2 linked regions of the Thiosocius teredinicola genome follow. The protein of the gene in region 2 binds, or shares a complex with, the protein of the main gene of each other region. Links are inferred from orthologs where the notes say so. Each region holds a gene or a part of one and is shown on either strand. Other genes may lie near its edges.

What was found.
Region 1: the proteins of B1781_RS21275 (region 2) and pabB are in contact, whole or in part, in a solved structure (PDB 8RP0), measured with the Escherichia coli proteins. The link is inferred for Thiosocius teredinicola from one-to-one orthologs.

What each region holds. Positions count from the first base shown.
Region 1 is NZ_CP019936.1:2,285,160-2,297,991, forward strand. Bases 4,757-7,756 are described here. They hold pabB (aminodeoxychorismate synthase component I), read left to right. Parts: upstream 4,757-5,563; coding sequence 5,564-6,949; downstream 6,950-7,756. Other genes in these bases: B1781_RS11075 (hydantoinase/oxoprolinase family protein), read left to right, coding at 4,757-5,576; B1781_RS11085 (amino acid kinase family protein), read left to right, coding at 6,936-7,544; B1781_RS11090 (S-adenosylmethionine decarboxylase), read right to left, coding at 7,552-7,756. Also shown: B1781_RS11045 (ATP-grasp domain-containing protein), read left to right, coding at 1-97; B1781_RS11050 (triphosphoribosyl-dephospho-CoA synthase), read left to right, coding at 94-1,056; fae (formaldehyde-activating enzyme), read left to right, coding at 1,047-1,559; B1781_RS11060 (6-pyruvoyl trahydropterin synthase family protein), read left to right, coding at 1,615-2,847; B1781_RS23155 (HisA/HisF-related TIM barrel protein), read right to left, coding at 2,840-3,523; B1781_RS11070 (ATP-grasp domain-containing protein), read left to right, coding at 3,533-4,531; more of B1781_RS11075, read left to right, coding at 4,521-4,756; more of B1781_RS11090, read right to left, coding at 7,757-7,902; B1781_RS11095 ((5-formylfuran-3-yl)methyl phosphate synthase), read right to left, coding at 7,899-8,615; B1781_RS11100 (DUF447 domain-containing protein), read right to left, coding at 8,612-9,181; B1781_RS11105 (formylmethanofuran dehydrogenase subunit A), read right to left, coding at 9,190-10,824; B1781_RS11110 (hypothetical protein), read right to left, coding at 10,814-12,043; B1781_RS11115 (DUF6513 domain-containing protein), read right to left, coding at 12,075-12,832. UniProt on the Escherichia coli protein: Part of a heterodimeric complex that catalyzes the two-step biosynthesis of 4-amino-4-deoxychorismate (ADC), a precursor of p-aminobenzoate (PABA) and tetrahydrofolate.
Region 2 is NZ_CP019936.1:4,497,569-4,506,225, forward strand. The notes cover bases 1,599-4,336. They hold B1781_RS21275 (anthranilate synthase component II), read right to left. Parts: upstream 3,388-4,336; coding sequence 2,809-3,387; downstream 1,599-2,808. Other genes in these bases: trpC (indole-3-glycerol phosphate synthase TrpC), read right to left, coding at 1,599-1,680; trpD (anthranilate phosphoribosyltransferase), read right to left, coding at 1,729-2,751; trpE (anthranilate synthase component I), read right to left, coding at 3,390-4,336. In the rest of the region: B1781_RS21255 (OsmC family protein), read right to left, coding at 1-38; cAMP-activated global transcriptional regulator CRP, read left to right, coding at 137-808; more of trpC, read right to left, coding at 883-1,598; more of trpE, read right to left, coding at 4,337-4,892; B1781_RS21285 (sulfur globule family protein), read left to right, coding at 5,210-5,575; B1781_RS21290 (hypothetical protein), read right to left, coding at 5,664-6,065; B1781_RS21295 (phosphoglycolate phosphatase), read right to left, coding at 6,142-6,810; rpe (ribulose-phosphate 3-epimerase), read right to left, coding at 6,873-7,562; B1781_RS21305 (DUF3530 family protein), read left to right, coding at 7,685-8,485; B1781_RS21310 (SPOR domain-containing protein), read right to left, coding at 8,501-8,657. UniProt on the Escherichia coli protein: Part of a heterodimeric complex that catalyzes the two-step biosynthesis of 4-amino-4-deoxychorismate (ADC), a precursor of p-aminobenzoate (PABA) and tetrahydrofolate.

The sequences.
Region 1 (12,832 bases), 2.2 Mb from region 2 along the record:
CTTGCAGAAGACCACCCATATCGACATCGCCGGATTACTCGCCGACGATCTTCTCGCGTGCTGTGCGGCGACCTGCCGCAACGGGGTCGCGCAGTGACTCGGCCGAGCAGCGAAACCCTGGCGAACATCTACTATGAAGCCTGCGTGATGGACGTCAAGGCATTGAAGCCTGGCAACGTCTCGCTGTCGTCGCCGGGTCATGGCATGCAGGGCGGTGATTTTCTGTTGAGCGCCGCCGTCAGCGCCGCCATCCTGGCGAAACCGGAATCAACGCTTGGCGAGCGCATTCTCAATGCAGTGGTCGCAACGCGCGAAGCGGTGGCCTGCAACACCAACCTAGGCATCGTGTTGTTGTGTGCGCCGCTGTTGCAGGCACGATTGCAGCATCCGGACAGCGATCTCTCGGCAGCCGTCGAGCAGATCATTGCGGACAGTACCCAGGACGATTGCGCAGCGCTCTATCAAGCCATTCGCGTGGCATCGCCCGGTGGGCTCGGCGACGTCGATGCCTATGACGTTAACGATGACTCGCCGCCGGCAACGATCCTGCAAGCAATGCGCGCCGCCGCCGGACATGACGTGATAGCCGCCTTGTATGCCTCGGGTTTTCGCGCCCTGTTTGACGACTATGTCGATTACCTGGCGCGCTCGCTGCGCAATCACAATGACCTTGAGCATGCGGTGACCGACCTGTTCCTCTACCTGCTCGCCAATACGCCGGATACCCATATCCGGCGAAAACAGGGCAGGCAGGCAGCACAGCGTGTATGCGAACTGGCCAAGCGTGCGCGCCGCCATTACGCCGAGGCACCGGATGGTGCTTCTGCATTGCATGTGCTTATCGATCTCGACAACCAGCTCAAAAGCGAAGGGCTGAACCCAGGAACCAGCGCCGACTTGTGTGTTGCGGCGCTGGTGATTTTCCGTCTGCAACAGCAGGTACAACCAGAAGCCGGGGCAACCCGGATTGAAGCGTGGGCACCAAAGCCGTCCGTCGCCTCGGTGACACGCCTATCGACACGCCACAATGACGAAGGAGAATTGAAATGGCAGTGATTACGCAAACCTTAGTAGGGGAGTCCTTGGTCGGTGACGGTAACGAAGTTGCCCACATCGACCTGATTATGGGGCCGCGCGGTTCGGCCGCCGAGACGGCGTTCTGCAACGGTCTGGTCAACAACAAAGATGGTTTCACATCGCTGTTGGCCGTGGTTGCACCGAACCTGCCTTGTAAGCCGCACACGATGATGTTCAACAAAGTGACCATCAAGGGTGCCAAGCAAGCGGTACAGATGTTTGGCCCGGCTCAGCGCGGTGTCGCCATGGCGGTCGCCGATTGTCTGGAAGATGGCACCATCCCGAAAGATGAAGCCGACGACGTATTCATTTGCGTCGGTGTGTTCATCCACTGGGAAGCGGAAGACGACGCCAAGATCCAGGACTACAACTACGAGGCCACCAAGCAGTCGATCAAGCGCGCCGTTGCCGGCACGCCGACTCCGGACGAGGTCATTTCAGGCAAGAGCAGCAACGAGCATCCGTTCGCAGCCCATTCCTGATCCCAGCGCAGTGGGGCATTCGTGCCCCACTGGTTCCGCCTGACCGGAGGTTGCCATGCAATGCCTCGAATGTGGTGCCGATTGTGATCGGCTGGACAACGAGCACCTGATCGCCTGCAGCGGATTGACACTGCAGGAGTATGCGATCCGTCACTGCCTGCCGTTGGACCTGGTCGTGCATGCCGATCAGATCAATCAGGCGGATGATGCTGAGGCATACGATGCGCCGCGCGCCTGTCCGGGTGAGGAAGCGCGCACCGCGTTGCAGGGTCTGCGATGGGCCGGCCTGATCTGCAACGAAGGTGAGTTCTCGGAAGTCCGCGGAGAGATCAGGCGACTCGACATGCTGCTGTGGTTGCGCGAACAGTTGCACGACTATGGTTTTCAATTCCGTCAGGACTACACCTACAGTCCCGATACCCATCGGGTCGTTGCGCGCAACTGCGTGCGGGTGCCGACGGCGAACCTGAAAGGATCACGTCATTGGGCGGTGCCCGAGCCTCCGCCTGATTTTCTCGATTGCCTGGCGATCTATTTTGCGCATCAGGCTGAATGGCACAACGGTTACCTGTTTATGCCGTTCGACAATGTCGAGCATGCCCAGCTGGTTGCTGAAACCCTGTTGCGCGAGCACGGCATTGCAAGCCATAGCCTGGACGCGGTGATGGCCGGTGGCCGGCTGCTGCGCAGCAAACAGCCGCGGGATGCCGATGCCTTGTTGGCGTTGCTTGCGTCGCGCTTGCAAGAGATTCCGTCGGCGTGGGAGCGATTCCATCAAACCACGCCGGTCACCAGTGTGAGCAAGGAACTGGTTTTCGATGCCGCACATTTCATTATCGATCATCCGGCCAAGTGTTCCAATCTGCACGGCGGACGTTATGTCCTGCATGTCGAGGTGCGCGACCGTATCGATCCGGTCACCGGCTGTGTCGTTGACTATGGCTACCTTAAGCGCGTCGTCAACCAACAGGTCGTCGATCGTTTTGATCATCACAATCTGAACTATGCTGCGCCCGAACTCGCCTGGCGTTCGAGTACCGAGATGCTGTGCGTACATATCTGGGAGTGTCTGATCGATTATCTCCCCGGTCTGGCGTCGTTGCGTCTGTATGAGACGACCCAGTCGTGGTGCGATTACACGGGGCCGACTTTGGAAGCCTGCATGGCGCAGGGGTCCGATCCCGTCCTACATCCGTTCGACCGCATCGATCCGCATGACGGTCGAAGACGAGGCCTGATAGCCGGAGGACCGGCCTTGCGGGCAGTGGCCGGCAATGAGGTCAGGTGATCCGTTGCACGTCGTTCGCGCGCAAGCTGCCGTCATGCAGCGCGCTGGCGACCAGCACGCCGCTTGCACCGGCTGCGGCACACTGTTCCAGATCGCGCGCATTTCGGACACCACCGGCCAGGTAACAGCGATGGCCGGGCGCTTGCGACTGCCACCGTTGCAACAGGCTCAGATCAGGACCGCTCGCGCTGCCGACACGGTCCAGGTTCATCAGAATCAAGTCCTGCGGCAGATCCTCAGGCGCGGCCTGGGTCAGCCCGGCAGGGTCGCAATACCGTCCCTTGAGGCTGTCGATCGACAGCACGCTGTCGCGCGGTGGCGGGTGAGTCGCCTGCCAGCTCTCCGTGCCGACGACAGGTCGCGCACGCCAATCGCCACGGAACTGCTCGACGCCGGCGGCGTTGCGGAATCCAGCATCCACCCAGGCCTGCATCGCCGGGTGCTCGCCAAGGGCTTGCTCGATCAGCGCACGGTTGTCGCCGCGCCCGCTGATCGCGTCGAGGTCTGCAAAATAACAAAGGAGAAAGCCGAACCTCTCGCTGAGGTTGCGTACCAACGACGGGACATCACCGTCGTCGCACAACGGACTGCGCAACCGTTGATAGGTGTCGCGTTGCCCGTAACGGGCATGTACCGCGAAGCCGTTGGATAGATCGATGACAGGGATGACGATCAAGGAGATGCGATGCGGGTCTTTGTCTTTGAATATGTGACCGGCGGCGGTTTTGCCGGTCAGAAGATGGTAGCAGGGCTGACGGAAGAGGGCGACATGATGTTGGCCGCCGTGGTACGTGATCTCACGGCGCTTGCAGATGTCGACGTCATGATCTGCCGCGATCGCCGCCTGGCGCTGCCGCCGTTGCCGCTCGAGGTGCACTGGGTAGACGATGACTGGGGGCCGATCTGGGCGGCATGCCTGCAACGTGCGGATGCCGTGTTGCCGATTGCGCCCGAAACCGGCGGGATACTCGAATCGCTGTGTCACGATGTCGAGGCCGCGGGCAAATTGCTGCTCAACAGCCGACCGAGCGCAGTGGCATTGACCGCGAGCAAACAGCGCACGATCGAACACCTGGGTGCGCACGGTTTGCCGGTTGTGCAGAGCTGGCGCGCACACGAGTTTCCCGGTGTGGCGCTGCCGACCTTGGTGGTCAAGCCGGATGACGGTGTCGGCTGCAAGGACATCCACCTGTTCGGCGACGACCGCGGTCTGTACGACTTCTTGCTGGAACAGCCCAAACCGGAAACCTGGTTGGTGCAGCCGCATGTCCCCGGCCTATCGGGCAGCCTTTCGCTGCTGGTGGGCGACACCAGCGTCTGCCTGCTTGGCTGCAATCTGCAACGGATCGCGCAGGTCGACGACGGCTTCCTGCTGCTGGGCTGCATCATCAACGGCTACGAGGGCTCACGTCCGGAGCTGCTGGAGCTGGGAAAACAGGTCTGCCGGGCCATCCCCGGCCTGTGGGGCTACGTGGGTATCGACCTGATCATCAGTGAGAATGGCCCTGTCATTCTCGAGGTAAATCCCCGCCTGACGACCTCTTATGTTGGATTGAGCCAGTCAATCGGCGAAAATGTAGCGGCCATGTTGTTGCAGCTCAGCGAAAATCCCGAACATCTCGAGGCGATTCCCCCGCAGCGGGAATGCGTGCACGTCGATCTGGAGATGGGCCGTGTCGCCTGATCCGAACGTCGTTGGATGGGATATCGGCGGCGCCCACCTCAAGCTCGCCTGCTTCACTGCAGACGGCATGTTGTGCAAGGTCATCGAAAAGCCGACACCGATCTGGCAGGGGCTCGATACCCTGCAACGTGCGATCGACGACATCGAACAACAGGTGTCGCTGAAGGGCTGCACGCATTACCTGACGATGACGGCCGAGCTGGCCGACCTGTTCGACGACCGGGCACAGGGCGTCGTCGAGATTGTCGACCTGGTGCGGCAGCGGTTTCCCGGAGCCTTGATTCGGGTCTTCGCCGGGCAGCAGGGGTTTGTTGATGCGCGCGATGTGGGCGGGCAGGTGGTCGCAATCGCATCGGCCAACTGGATGGCGACGGCCAAGTTTGTCGCAGCCTGTGTGCCGGATGCCTTGCTCGTCGATATCGGCAGTACAACGACCGATCTGGTGTTGTGCCGCCATGGTGACCTGGACTGCCGCGGCTATAGCGACAAAGCGCGTCTGGCCAGCGGCGAGCTGGTGTATTCGGGCGTGGTGCGCACACCGCTGATGGCCGTGGTAACCGAGATACCGTTCGCCGGCGATTGGCTGGCCACGGCCAATGAGCACTTCGCTACCTTGGCGGATGCCTATCGGATCATTGGCGCGCTGCCGCAGGATGTGGATCTGCACCCGACGGCAGACGGTCGCGACAAGAGCGTAAGCTCCAGCATGCGTCGTCTGGCAAGGATGGTGGGTTGTGATCTGGCCGATGGCAGCACCGCGGCCTGGACCGAGGCAGCGCACTTTGTTGTTGAGCGCCACACCGACAGCCTGCTCAAGGCACTACGGCGTCAGCTCAGTCGCAACCCGCAAGCGGACTACCCGCTGGTGGGCGCCGGTGCCGGCCAGTTCCTGGTCGAGCGACTGGCCGGACTCACCGGACGCGCGTACATTCCGATTCAGGATCTGCCGGGTTTGGACCCGTCGGATGACAAGATCTCAGTCTGCGCGCCGGCGGTTGCGGTCGGCAAACTCGGCATGATGGAGCCCATGGCATGTGCCTGCTGACACAGCTTCCTTACCATCGCGACAGCGCACGCCTGTTCGCTGCGATCGCCGATCACCCGTGGGCGGTGTTTCTCGACAGCAGCCATCCGATGACCCAGTCGGGACGCTACGACATTCTCGCAGCCGATCCGTACATAACCTTGGCGACCTTCGGTGATGTCACACACATCGAATCGGCAGACGGCATCAGCGAGCGTCGCGACGATCCGTTCGCCCTGGTGCGCGAGGTGCTGGGCGACACGGTAAGCAACGATACCGGTTTGCCGTTTTGTGGCGGTGCCATCGGCTGGTTCGGCTACGATCTGGGGCGTCGTGTCGAGCGATTGCCGGCGCTGGCCGCAGATGTCGAACAGCTACCGGAGATGGCGATCGGTATCTACGATTGGGCTGTGGTTGTCGATCACCGTCGCGCGCAAAGCTGGCTGGTCGGACAGGGAAGGGACCCTGCCACCCGGCGCAACTGGTGGTCGTTGTTGCAACGCTTTCGGCGTCCCGCATCGCCTGCCAATACCACGCCTTTCCGCATCACAGGGCCGGTACGCTCGAACATGGATCGCGCGGCCTACGGCAAGGCGTTTGAACACATCAAACAATACATACGCGACGGAGACTGCTACCAGGTCAACTTCGCCCAGCGCTTTGCCGCGCCGGCCCAGGGCGACGGCTGGCATGCCTATGAACAGCTTCGCCGACTGAATCCGGCGCCGTTTGCGGCGTTCGTCAACTCGCCCTATGGGCAGGTACTCAGCTCGTCGCCGGAACGCCTGCTGCGCCTGCATGGCGACACCGTCGAGACCCGGCCGATCAAGGGTACGCGCGCACGCGGCGACACCCCCGAGGGCGATTCGGCGCTGGCACAGGAACTGGCGAACAGCACCAAGGATCAGGCCGAGAACCTGATGATCGTCGACCTGCTGCGCAACGACATCGGTCGCGTATGCGAACCGGGAACCGTCAAGGTGCCGCAGCTGTTCAAGGTCGAGAGCTATGCGACGGTGCATCACCTGGTCAGTACGATTACGGGCAGGCTGGCGCAGGGCGAAGACGCAATGTCGTTGTTGCGTGCCTGTTTTCCGGGCGGCTCGATCACCGGCGCACCGAAGATCCGCGCGATGGAGATCATCGAAGAGCTGGAACCGAACCGGCGTGGTCTCTATTGCGGCTCTATCGCCTACATCGGCTTCGATGGCGCGATGGATGCCAACATCACCATCCGGACCCTGGTCTACAATCAGGGCCTGATCCGCTGTTGGGCCGGCGGCGGCATCGTGCATGATTCCGATGTCGATGCCGAGTACCAGGAAACCTTCGACAAGGCGGCGGCCATGCTACGTCTGTTGCAGAGCGAACGATTTGCCGATGTGGGTGGTTAAGCTCGGCGGCAGCCTGTTCGACTCGCAATACCTGGTGGAGTGGTTGCAAGCCCTGGCCGATTCCGAGCACGAATCCGTTGTCGTCCCCGGCGGTGGACCGTTTGCCGATCAGGTGAGGGCGGCACAATCGCGCTGGCGCTTCTCTGACAAGGTTGCGCATCGCATGGCGCTAACGGCTATGCGCCAGATGGGTGAGCTGATGTGCGGCTTGCATCCGGATTTCGTCGGTTGTGATTCGGTCGCTGCGCTACAAGCCGCGCAGTCGGCCAAGCGGATTCCGGTCTGGTATCCCGAGGCGATGGCGGGCGAGGCACCGGACGTTCCCCAGGACTGGTCGGTGACGTCCGACAGTCTCGCTCTCTGGTTGGCTCAGCAACTCGGGGCCGAAGGTGTGCTGTTGGTTAAATCCGCACCGCTCAGTGACCCGGCAAAACCGCTTGCCGATCTTCAACACGACGGATTGATCGATGCGGCAGCCGATCGATTCATTGCTGCCTTGGCGTGTCCGGTGTTGCTGGTACATCGAAGTGACAGCGCGCGACTCGATCATGTGCTCGACACCCTAGACCGGCCCGCGATGAGGCTTGTCGGTTAAGCGCTACTCAGACTTCGCGAACCTCGAACGACTGTGCATTGAACTGGGTGCAGACGAAGTCGACGCAGCGTGCGACATCGAAGGCCTTGCATGAGTACACATCGAGGGTGAAGAAGCGCGAGGCCGACCAGGTATACAGCGAGCAGCCGGATTCCGCCCACGCCTGAAAGCCGCCGACGCCATGATGCAGATCGCTGACGGCGTCCGGTGAAAATACCAGTGTTTCGGCAATGCGGGTCATGCCGAGGTGGTCGGTCAGCCCCGCCAGGAAATTGCGCACGCAGTGCTCGTCCATCGTCTGCAATTCGTAGAATCCTTCGATGATGAGACGTTGCCGACGGATGTCGGGGCAGATCACAGTTGATTCACTGCCAGGTTGTCGCGCCGGTGCGGCGCCTGGTGTGCATGGATGGCATCCCTTACTGCCGCGATGGCCTGAGAATCCACCGCCGTGTGACGTTCGCCTCGGCACAGCGCACCGCGGAAACCCAGATAGCCCGGCCGCAGTGGCAAGAGCTGGGGGATATCGTCCCGACGCAGGCCGCCGGCCAAACCGCACAGCAGACCGCGTGCGTTTACACGTTGAACAAACTGACGAATCTTGGCGAGCGGCCAGACCTCGGTCAGTCGGCCGCGATGCTTGTCTGCCGTATCGAGCATGATGCCTGCACAGCCAGCGTCGGCCAGCATCGACAACAGCGGTAATGGATCGAAGCGGTCGATGAAGCAGACAGCGACCAAGCGGTGTCGCTGCGCCAGTTCGCCGATCACGGCGGTTTGCGATCGCAGTTGTTGCTCGCTGAACACGCCGAACTTGACGTAGTCGACACCGCAGTCGGCGATGCGGCTGATTGCGCGTCGCAACTGGTGGATGCCGGACGCAATATCGCCGCTGGTTGCACTCACCGGACGGCGACCGCCAACGTATTCCACGATGAGCCGGATCGTTTCGGTGTCGAGTGCGCCGAGCGCCCCGCGAGTGGGGTCTTTGCAGTCGATCAGGTCGGCGTTACCTTGCAAGGCCTGCGCGGCTTCGTCGACCGAACAGACGCTGGCCAACATTCCGGTCATGCACAATCCTTGCGGTGCGCCTCTACGCTCTGCATCAACCATTGCCATGCTTCGAGTTCCTTATCACCGGCGGTTTTGTCGATCGCGATCTTCAGGTACTCGATCTCACGGTCGACCTTGTCTGCCGACAACATACCTAAACGGCTCACCAGGATCGCGAGTTCAAGCACCGCAGCTTGAGCGCGATTGTATCCGGAAAACGGACGGTGATTGACCTCGTGGACAACGTCACAAAACAGGCGCGGACGTTGTTTATCGTCCTCGACCTTCGCCAGCTTCAGTTCGCGGTGTGCGAGCACGCCGGCCAGCCGCCATCCGGGCACCTCGTCACATGCTTCGAGCGGCCAGTCGCGTCGCCCGGTCAGGCAACCCGCATAGATACGCACATCGTCGGTCGTGTTGATACTGGCGTGGTGCTCGCGCAGCAGATTGTCCAGCGTGCGCGATGGCTTGAACGGGGCAATCAGCCACTGCTGCTCGCGTTGGCGCAGTCCCATCGGCGCAATGTGCGCCGTACCGTCTTCGTTGCGTGTGACCAGCAGTATTTCGTGGATCCGTTCACTCATCGGGCTGCTCAATGCACCACGAGTTCGCTGCCGAGCGTTTCTTGCATCTGATCGCCGCTGAGTTTGAAGGCCTCCATGTCGACCAGATGATAGCGATCGAAATAGTTACCGATCGAGCGTTCAATGTCGGTCGAGAACTCGGGCGCCACGGCATGCGTCTTGCCGAAACAATTGCGTGTGACCCGGCCGTGCTCGACGACCTTCTGCCCGTCCTTAAACAGCAGGTGCGCACGCGCGAACATCGCCGCCTTGTCGTCCTGTTCTTCGTACACCGCGATATCGGCGACGGCACCGGGTGCAAGATGGCCGCGGTCGGCAAGTCCAAGCAACCTGGCCGGTGCGGCGCGCGTCATGATGGCGATGTCGTTGAGATCGTATTCGCGGTCGAGATGACGCAGCAGGCAGATATCCGCGGCCTCGGCGTTGATATCCGACAGCCAACGGTTGCGGTAGTCGCGGTCCATCAACAGCCGGAACAATTCCGGGTAGGCGGTGAACGGTGCGCCGTTCGGGTGGTCGGTGGTGAAGAACAGCCGCCAGGGATCGTCCGCCAGCAGGAACAGCTCGAGCCCGATTGCCCACTGCAGGGCGTTGACGAAGTTTCGCTGGCGGTACTTGAACGGCACGATACCGCCGCCACCGTCCTCGCTCTCCCAAATCACCCACTTGTTCGGATTGGCGATGCCGCGTGCTTCGAACTGGCGCAATACGTCGCCCGAGATCGTCACCGTCTGGCCGAACAGTACCTGGCCTACATCCATCGTGATGTTGGCATGCGCATTGAATTTGTCGGCCAGCGCACTGGCGCCGGACGAGAAGCCGCGATCGCCTTCATCGCCGTAGCCATAGAACTGTACGTGGGCGAGGTGCATCGGCAGACCGTCGGCCGCGTCGATGGTGTTCAACGCCGTCTGCACGTTGCCGGCGACGCCGAGATTGTTGCAATGGACATGCACCGGATGCGCGATACCCAGCTGCACCACGGCACGCTGCACGGCGTTGAGGATCGTGCGTGAGCTGACGCCGTACATCGGCACCTCTTCATCGAGGCTCATGTGACGTTGATTGAACTTGAAGGCCGTAGCACCGCCGGCGTTGATCACCTTGACCCCAAGGCACTGGGTCGCATGGATGACCCAGCCGATATAGTCGGTGACCTGCTGCGGGTCGGCGCGATCGCGCAGAAGACGCAGCAGAAAGTCGTCGTTGCCGACGATCGCCAAGCCTGCTTTGTCGATGATCGGGATGTCGGCCAGTTCGGCATGCGCCTGCGCAGCGTTGATCGGCAACACCGCAGGCTCGACCACAAAGGTGAATCCCATCTCGGCATAGCGATAACCGGTGTCGAAGGTCGACCACTTGGCGCCGGCGAACGGCAGGCGCGCATAACGTGCGCGTTCGGCGAGGTGTTGTTCGGGCAGCAGCGCGCGTGCGGTGTTGACGTTGCCACCGGCGATATGGCTGTGGATATCGATTGCGCCAGCCATCACGATCTTGCCGCGCAGATCGATCGTCGCATCAGCCTCGCGTGGATCTTGCGGGGGTTCGCAGATCAGGCCGTCGCGAAACCAGATATCGGTGACTTCGCCATTGACGTTGTTGGCCGGGTCGAACACCCGACCGCCCGTGAGTCTAGTCAGCATCGGCTACACCGTTCGCGAAGTGGTTGGCTGCGATCTGTCGACACAGATCGAGCGAACCCGGTAGACCGCTGTCGACGATCGATGTCAGCGGGACCATCCGCAGACCGTCGGCGCGATGGATGAAACCCGCACGCTGCACGCCGGGTACGGAGACCGGCAGGAAGACCTCCGGTGGTTGGTCGGCGAACGCCATTGCCGGATGACCGATCACGATAGTGGGCTGCTCGACCGCCGGTGGCCGCTGCTCACTGAGGCTGCCGACCCAGACCATGAGGTCCGCTTCGCCGTCGGCCAACAGGCGCGCCGCGGCGTTGCGTTGCAGGTCTTGCTGCGGATAGCCACGATTGAACGCCGTGCGGATACCGAAGCCGTTGTGCCAAGCGGCGACCATCTGTGCCGACACGCTGCCGATATCACCACCGAGCAGCAGCAGTGCGGCCCGCCGTTCATGGCTGAGGTCGCGTACCAGGCCGCTTGCGGCGCGCAGCACCAGTTCTGTGGATTCGTTGTCGACAGCGCCGATCAGGATCACCGGATAACGTGCGTCGGCCATCTTGCGGTGCAGGCGTCGGGCGTCTTCGGAGGCATCGGGCAGCGGACGCTGGTGGAACAGGGCGCGTACTTCACCCAGGATCGATACCCGCTTATCGGCGAGCGTGACGACCTCGGCCGGTTGCTCTGCATGCAGACGACCATTGGCCGAGAACAGCTTCTCCTGCAATCGAGGATGGGTCTCGTCGAGCCGGTTGGCGACGATGACGATCAGGTCGGCGCGGTTGCGTACCTCGCCGAGGCTGGTGATCTGCCACCCGCTGTCCTGCAGCACGCTCAGTTGCTCGGCGATGGTGTCGCCCGAACGGTGATCGACCACGCCGCCGAAACAGGCCGCCAGGTGCAGCGCGGCGCGGCAGTCTTGCAGATCGCCGACCAGGCCGTGGATCACCGGAAGGCGGGCGTTCTGCAGTAACTGCCTGGCATGCTCGACCGCCTCGTCGAGCGTGCAATCGCGACCCTTGATCTGTGGATGCGCTTGGCCGTTCGACAGCGCGGTGTTGAACCCCGTTACGGCCCTGCGGCATGGAATCTGCTCAGTGGACAAAGGGGTGTTGTGTACCGGCCGTGACAAATCGTCACAGGCCAGCGCGCAAAACGGGCAGGCGATCGTCGCACGGCCGTTCACAGCAGGGCTCATCGTGGTGTTATCGTCGGTTGCGGACATGATGCATAGCTTTGAGCAAGAGCCGGGCCAATCATTTCGAGGGATTCGTCTTCTTGGTCGATGCGGCCTCGGTGTATTGCGTCATGTCCTCGCTCTGCGGCGGCGTCGCCGCGCCCCACGTGAGAGGGTTGTCCTGCGTGTAGCGTTTGCCCAGTTGCAGCGCGATCTGCGCCCGGGCGAGTTCCACGCCGAGGTAGAAGGCGTGGCCCGCATCGTCGTCGACGCCGAGCTGCGGATAGGCATCGAACGGGTCGGCCACGACCTGCTTCATCTCGCGATTATAGATATGCACCCCGTCATCATTGACCTGGATACGAAAGTTGCGGTCCTTGACCGCGGCTGCCGCTTCGTCGATCTCGGCGGTCGAATAGGGAAAAGGTTTGCGCTCGTGCAGCCCGGTCAGGCCGGGGTGCAAACGTTTGGGCAGGGTCTGTTCCTCGCGCGCGCGAAACATCACGCGTCTTGCCAGGTCGGCTTCGCGCACGGCTGAGCGGCAATGCGGGCTGACTTCGGTGGTCAGCACTGCCTTGGCATGCAGTTCTGAAATGATGCCGAACAGCAGCGCATTGATGCCGCAGGTATCCGCCTCGGTGAGCTCGGTCAGATTGCCGACCCCCATCATGATCTCGGCCGTCGGCATGCGCTTTCGGGTCTCGTGGTAACGGACGATCGCCTCGGTGAAACCGAAATGGATCGGGTCGAGGATCGGGTCGACCAGGCAGGCCCGCCCGTCGGCACGCAGTTGCTCCCACGCGCGTTGCATGCTGTCCAGATCGCCGGGAACCGCCG
Region 2 (8,657 bases):
ATGGTCACACCATCAACCCACTTAATTCTCGCTTTCATAGGGCGATACGTCACAAAAACCAGGGAAGGAGGCTAACATAGTTCGACAAGCCCTATCAGCCTGCATAGAATCTCGACATCTTCTGGAACGAAAAGCAATGCCGCAGACCAATCCATACAGCATCGCGCAACCACCTCCCCGCGAACCGGACTGGCTCAAACCTTTCCTGGCACATTGCCACCGCCGGCGTTACCCGGCGAAAACGGATTTCATTCATCCCGGCGATGCCGCCGACAGCCTGTTTTACCTGGTTTCGGGCCAGGTCACCGTGTTCCTCGAGGACGAGGATGGCCGCGAGATCATTCTCACCTACCTGAACAAAGGTGATTTCATCGGCGAGATGGGGCTGTTCATGCCGATGCCGAAGCGCTCGGTGATGGTGCGTACGCGCAGCTCTTGCGAGCTGGCAGAGATCTCGTACAACAAACTTGAGCAGTTGTTCGAGGGCGACCTGCGGCCGCATACCAAAGACATCCTGTACGCGATCGGCAGGCAGCTGACCGAGCGCCTCGAGGCTACCAGTCAGAAGGTAAGCCACCTCGCGTTTCTCGATGTGACCGGCCGTATCGCCGGCACGCTGCTCGAGTTGTGCAAACAGCCCGATGCCATGACCCACCCCGACGGCATGCAGATCCGCATCACCCGTCAGGAAATCGGTCGCATCGTCGGCTGCTCACGCGAGATGGCGGGACGCGTACTCAAAGATCTCGAAGAGCGTGGTTTGATCCACGTGAAAGGCAAGACGATCGTCGTGTTCGGCACGCGCTGAGCGTTGCGCCTATCGGCCCGTCGGGCTCTCCGGCGGGCAACGCCCACCCACCACCGCTGCCGTGAAGCACCTGTTCAGGCGAACAGGGCTGCCAGTTTTGCGCCTGGGTCGTCGGCACGCATGAATGCCTCGCCGACGAGAAAGGTGTGCACCTGATGTTGGCGCATCAACGCCACATCTTCGGGTGACAGGATGCCGCTCTCGGTGACAACCAGGCGATCCGATGGAATGCGACCGAGCAGATCCAAGGTGGTCTGAAGACTCACCTCGAAGGTGCGCAGGTTACGGTTGTTGATACCGATCAGCCGATTGCTGGTCGTCAGGGCACGCTCGAGTTCCTCCCCATCGTGCACTTCAATCAGCACATCCATACCGAGTTCATGCGCCTGATCATTGAGGCTATGCAATTGTCGGTCATCCAGGCAGGCCGCGATCAGCAGGATGCAATCCGCACCGATCGCCCGCGCTTCGGCGACCTGGTAGGGATCGACGATGAAATCCTTGCGAATGACCGGCAATGAACACGCGGCCCGCGCCTCTTGCAGATAGGCGTCGCCGCCCTGAAAGAAATCGACATCGGTCAGCACCGACAGGCAGGCCGCACCGCCGTCGGCGTAACTGCGGGCGATCGCCGCCGGCCGGAAATCTTCGCGCAATACGCCTTTCGACGGTGAAGCCTTCTTGATCTCGGCGATCACCGCGGCCCGCCCGGCATCCACCTTGTTCTGCAATGCACGCACGAAGCCACGCGGCCGATCCGCATCCGCTGCGGCTGCCAGCACGCTGTCGTAGTCTTTCGCGGTGCGTCGCTCAGCAATCTCTTCATGCTTGCGCGCAACGATCTTCTTCAGAATATCCGGGGTGTCGGTCATCGCTGGTACTTGTTGTTGTGGCTCGCGGCTCGCCCTGGCTGCGGCAAATTATTCGAAACTCTGGGTCAGCACCACCAACCGATCGAGACGCTTGCGCGCCTCACCCGAGGCAATCGCCTTGTCCGCCATCTCGATGCCCTTCTTCAGGCTGTCTGCAACGCCGGCCACGTAGATCGCAGCGCCCGCATTCAGCATCACGATATCGCGTGCAGCACCGGGGGTGTCGTCGAGCACATCATGGATGATGCGGACGCTCTCTTTCGGGTCCGCCGCGCGAATCAGATCGAGCGACTGGCGCTTCACGCCGAAGTCCTCAGGCTGAATGGAAAAACGCCGAACGCTGCCGTCCTTGAGTTCGGCGACCTCGGTCTTGTCGCCGATGCTGATCTCATCCAGCCCGTCGACCGAGTGCACGACCATCACGTGTCGCGCGCCCAGCTTGTGTAGCACCTCGGCCATGGTTTCCAGCAACTCGTCGCTGAACACGCCCATCATCAAGTTGGGCACGCCCGCCGGATTGGTCAGCGGGCCGAGCACGTTGAAGATGGTGCGCACGCCCATCTCGCGTCGCGGACCGATCGCATGCTTCATCGCGCTGTGATGCCCGGGGGCGAACATGAATCCGACACCGGCATCACGCACACACTGGGCGACCTGATCGGACGAGAGGTCCAGACGCAGGCCGGCTGTTTCGAGCGCATCGGCACTACCGGACTTGCTCGAGACCGAGCGGTTGCCGTGCTTCGCGACGTGACAGCCCGCCGCCGCGGCGACGAACATGCTTGCCGTCGACACGTTGAACGTGCCGGATGCGTCACCGCCGGTGCCGACGATATCGACCGCATGGTCGAGACCACCGATGTCGACACCCGATGCCAACTCGCGCATCACCGCGGCTGCCGCAGCGATTTCAGCCACCGTTTCGCCTTTCATGCGCAGGCCGATCAAGAACCCACCGATCTGCGCCGGCGTGGCGCCACCGGTCATGATGGTGCGCATGACCTCGGTCATTTCATCTGCACTCAGGTCGCGGCGCTCGAGCACGCGCGCTATGGCTTGTTTGATATCCATCGTGGCGACTCTCTGTTTATTGGTCTCGGACAGCGTCGCGCTGCCGGTTTTGTTGAACTAACGCCCTTGAAGAAAATTCTTCAACATCTGATGGCCGTGCTCGGTAAGGATCGACTCGGGGTGAAACTGCACACCCTGAACATCGAGCTCGCGGTGGCGCACGCCCATGATCTCGTCGATCTCACCATCGATCTGCGTCCACGCCGTGATCTCCAGACAATCAGGTAGCGTGGTCCGCTCAATGATCAACGAATGATAGCGCGTCGCCTCGAACGGATTCGGCAGATCACTGAACACGCCCACCGATTTGTGATGGATCGGTGACGTCTTGCCGTGCATGACCTCACGTGCGTGCACGATATTGCCGCCAAATGCCTGGCCGATAGACTGGTGACCGAGACACACGCCCAGGATCGGGATCCTGCCGGCGAACGCCTCGATAGCCGCCACCGAAACGCCCGCCTCGGTCGGCGTACAAGGCCCCGGCGAGATCACCAGGTGATCCGGCTTGAGCGCCTCGATACCGGCAACATCGATCTCGTCGTTACGCAGCACCTTCACGTCGGCGCCGAGCTCGCCGAAGTACTGCACGATGTTGAACGTGAAGGAGTCGTAGTTATCGATCATCAACAACATGATCAGCCCTCCTTCTCGTCACACGGCAGTTGCGTGTCCAGACCGGCCTCAGCCAACGCCACGGCGCGAAAGACTGCGCGCCCCTTGTTCATTGTCTCTTTCCATTCGAGCTCGGGGCGGGAATCGGCCACCACCCCGGCACCAGCCTGGATATGTAGCTGCCCACCCTTGATCACCGCGGTACGGATCGCGATCGCCGTATCCATGTTGCCGTTCCACGAGATGTAGCCCACGGCGCCCGAATACACACCACGCTTGACCGGCTCGAGTTCATCGATGATCTCCATCGCACGGATCTTCGGCGCGCCCGATACGGTGCCGGCCGGAAAGGTCGCACGCAGCACATCGATCGCGCTCAGTTCCGGGCGCAACTGGCCGGTTACGTTGGAAACGATATGCATGACATGCGAGTAACGCTCGACGACCATCTTGTCGGTCAGTTGTACCGTGCCTACCTGGGCGACCCGGCCGGTGTCGTTGCGCCCGAGGTCGATCAGCATCAGGTGCTCGGCGAGTTCTTTCGGATCGGCGAGCAGTTCGTCTTCGAGCGCCTTGTCCTCGGCGTCCGTGTGGCCGCGTCGGCGGGTTCCGGCAATCGGTCGCACCGTGACCTCGCCATCTTCCAGTCGCACCAGGATCTCCGGCGACGAACCCACGATCTGAAAATCGCCGAGGTCGAGGAAGTACATATAAGGTGACGGATTCAGGCCACGCAAGGCGCGATAAAGGTCGAGCGGTCGCGCCGCGAACGGAATCGACAGGCGTTGCGAGATGACAACCTGCATGCAATCGCCATCGAGTATGTATTGCTTGATGCGCTCGACAGCCTGCTTGAAACCGTCTTCGGTAAAGCCCGAGACAAAATCGGATTCGCTGATGGTTCGTGTGCTGTCACTGCGATGGCGTGGCGCACCCTGCTGCATGCGCTCGATCAATCCAGCTATACGTCGGCGTGTGCCGTCCAAGGTATCGCCACGATCGAGATCGGCATGCACGATCAGGTACATCCGCCCGCTCAGGTTATCGAACACCACGACTTCGTCTGACACCATCAACAGGATATCGGGACACCCCAGCGGATCGGACTTCTCCGGGTTTCGCAGTTTCGGTTCTACATAGGCCACGGTGTCGTAGCCGAAATAACCGACCAGGCCGCCGGTGAAACGCGGCAGGCCGTCGAGTTCGGCAACCCGGTAACGCGATTTGAACGTCTCGACGAACTCGAGTGGGTCGTCGACCTGCGCCGATTCAACCTCGACACCGTCGGTCTCAACGCTGACCCGGTTACCGTCGACGCGCAACAGCGTTTTGCACGGCAGCCCGATAATCGAATAGCGGCCCCACTTTTCACCGCCCTGCACGGATTCGAACAGAAAGCCGAACGGGCCGTCGACGAGCTTGAGATAGACACTGAGGGGGGTATCGAGGTCTGCCAATACCTCGCACACCACGGGAATGCGGTTATAGCCCTGCGCGGCCAGGGCGGCGAATTTTTCCGGGGTCATTGATCACTCCACACAATAAGACACTGAAACACGAGCAGAAAGTCGGCTCAGCCGCGCCATCGCGTGTCAGGTAGGTACGTCTCGTTGTGTGTGAAGTGCTGCATGGTCCGAATTAATTGGAATACGAATTTCGAGCGCCTACCTTAGCCAAAAACCTGGGCATCGCCAAGGCTGGCAAACAGGATGCCGAGCGCCTCTTAAAATCGTTTGACATTTTAGTATTTGCTTATATACTTTTCCGCCATTGGCACGCTGTATCGCCTGGCGTCCTCTCTGATCCGAGGACACACATACCCAACTCTCTCGGAGATTCGACCATGAAAAAGATCATCGCCCTCGTTGCAGTCCTCGCCTCAGCCCAAGCCTCAGCCTGGTGGGGTAACAACGGTTACAACAATGGCTACAACAACGGCTACGGCTATGGAAACGGCTACAGCAACGGCGTGATGGACGGTACCGGCGACGCTTCAGGCGAAGGCACCTTCAGCATGAACTTCTCGGGTCGCGGCAACACCAACATGCGCGGCTACGGTAACGGCTACGGCTACGGCGATGGCTACGGCCGCGGTTACAACTACAACGCACCGTACGGCTACGCGCCTTACGGCTATGCTCCGTACGGCTACGCTCCTGCCGCTCCTGCTGCCCCGGCAGCTCCGCAGGCAGCACCTGCTGCTGAGTAATTCGATCTGCGGATCGGGCCGGATCACTTCCGGCCACAAAAAACCCCGCACCCATGTGCGGGGTTTTTCGTTTCTAAGGCAAAAAAGGCTACTGGTTGTTAAAACCGAAGTCGCGCCGCGCGGCGACGATCGACACCGTGAACCCCGAAATCACATCGAGCAAGGCCATCAGCCCGAGAATAAAGAAGGTCGACGTGCCGCAGCCCTCGACGATCAGGAACTCGACCAGGTAGATCACGAAAACCAACGTCGACAGGGTGTGATCAAGCACCGACGCCAGGCCGGTTCCGGTCGATTTGAATATCTCGAAGTACAGGATCAGCACGCCGGCCGCGATGAATACGTCGTGCGTCGTGAAACTCCACTGCGCACCAGACATCAAGCCGATCGAGAACAGCTCGGCGTGCAGGCCAGGGTCAAGGCTGCCCGACATCATCATCAGGTTGTAGACGATCAGCGGGACGACAAACAGCGGGAAGGCTCGAATCATGACGACACCGTGTTACCTGTGAACAGGCCGCCACTGTAGCGCGGCGTGCGAACGCATTCCAAGCCGGACGGCCGAATCAGATCAGATCGCGCAGCTCTTCCATCGAGTCGATCACAGCATCCGGCGAATAATTGCGAATGTCTTCGCCGTGGTTGTAGCCGTAGCTCATGCAGATGATCTGAAAGCCTGCGGCGCGCGCCGCGGTCACGTCGCTCTTGGAGTCGCCGAGCATCATCGCGTCGGCGGCGTCGACGCCGAAGTGCTTGGCAGCATGCAGCAGCGGGCCTGGATCGGGTTTTTTCACCGGCAAGGTGTCACCACAGACGACGATGCCGAACTCGTCGTGGATACCGAGATCCTTGAGCAGCGGGATCGTGAACTGCGCCGCCTTGTTGGTCACGCAACCGAGCTGGTAGCCCTGCGATTTCATGTAGTCGAGCCCTTCGCGCACGCCCGGATACAGACACGACCGCTTCGAGGTGTTCTCCGCATACAGGTCGAGAAACAGCGGATAGGCACGTTCGAAGTCTTCGTCCGACGGCTCACCATCGAGCTGGCCGATCAACGCGCGCCGAACCAGTCGCTCGACACCGTTGCCGACCCAGTCGCGCACCTTGGTTTCACCGTGTGCAGGGCGTCCGAGCTGACGCATCATCTCGTCCACGCAGTAAGCGAGGTCGGGCACACTGTCTACCAGCGTGCCATCGACATCGATCAGGATCATTTGCGGTTTTCGCAGCGTCATCATACTTCCACGCCAAAACAAGGGGCGGGACGCCGCCCCTAGATAGGAACGAATCCTTGGGGTCAGGAAACCTTGGCCAACTCGCCGCGCATCTGCTCGATGATCGAGTCGTAGCGGTTGGGGTCGGTGTCTTTGGCCTTGCCGAAGATGCCCGATCCGGACACAAAGGTATCAGCACCGGCGGCAGCGATTTCCGCGATATTGTCGGCCTTGACGCCGCCGTCGATCTCGAGGCGGATGTCGCGACCCGACGCCTTGATGATCTCGCGCGCCTGCTTGAGCTTGTCGAGCGCCGACGGAATGAAGCTCTGCCCACCGAAGCCGGGGTTGACCGACATCAGCAGGATCATGTCGACCTTGTCGATCACGTAGTCGAGGTACGACAGCGGCGTTGCCGGGTTGAATACCAGACCGGCCTTGCAGCCCTCACCCTGGATCAGCTGCAGCGTGCGATCGACGTGATCCGACGCCTCCGGGTGGAAGGTGATGTAAGTGGCACCGGCCTTGGCGAAGTCGCCGACGATGCGATCGACCGGGCTGACCATCAGGTGCACGTCGATCGGCGCCGTAATGCCGTGCTTGCGCAGCGCCTCGCACACCAGCGGGCCGATCGTCAGGTTCGGCACATAGTGGTTGTCCATCACGTCGAAGTGGATGAAATCGGCGCCGGCGGCCAGCACCTTGTCGCACTCGTCGCCGAGCTTGGCGAAATCTGCAGAGAGAATGGACGGCGCGATCACGTAGTCGGACATATCGTCGCTCCTGGCCGGCGATCCGGCGCTAAAATGCGTTGATAACTGCCCCCGGAGGAGCGGGCCAAAAAATCGGACGGGTGACTTTACCGGAAAGCGCCCGCGTTTGCAGCCGCCACCCTATGAGATCAAGCCTGTCCGCATTCGCCTTATTTTTCGCGTTAATAGGCCCATCAGCCACGTTTGCCGAAGTGCTCGACGAGCTGGCGATCGACGCCGCGCTGAGCGACGCACAAGAGCTCAAGGGCCGTATCGTCAGATTGCAGGCCGAGGGCGAAGAATTCATTGCCATCCATCAACCGCGGCAGCAAGGAGAACCGCGCGGCGGCATCGTTCTATTGCACGACCAGGCCGGCAACGCCAACAGCCTGGAGGTGATCCGACCGCTGCGCCTGGGTCTGGCCGACGCCGGCTGGGATACGCTATCGCTGCAATTGCCGGCCGGTTACCGCGATGCCAACGCTGGAGACTGGCGCGATCAGCAGGCGAGAATAAACGCCCGCCTGCAGGCAGGGCTTGTCTGGCTCAAAGACAACAATATCGAGACCCAGGCGGTGATCGCCCAGGGTGACACCGGGATAATCCTGCTGCTGTCCGCCGCTACCGGCGCTCCGCCCGAACTGCAGGCACTGGTGTTGGTCAGCACCGCGCTGGCAGACGATATCGCGGCCGAAACATTGGCGCCGGTTGCCGAACTCACGCTGCCGCTGCTCGATATCTATGCCGAGCGCGACATTGCCGGCGTCATTGATTCAGCGACGAAACGACGTCAGTTGCTGGAGAACAGCCAAAGCCGAAGTTTTCGGCAGATCACGGTCGCCGGCGCCACGTCGGGATACTTTGGGTCTGACGGCGGACTGCTGGCGAGTATCCGCGCATGGCTGGCCGCCAATACAAGCCTGCAACCCGCGCAGCCGCAATGACAGCGGCAGAGCGGATCAGTTGCCGTCGGCGCGTATGACGATGCTGTTGAAGCCGTTGTCGGCCAAACGCTTGCGCGCTGCATTGACCGCCGGCACCCCCTGGTAGGGGCCGGACCGTACGCGGTAGCGCGTATCCTTGTCGTTGATCTTGGCGCTGACCACTTTCGCCTCG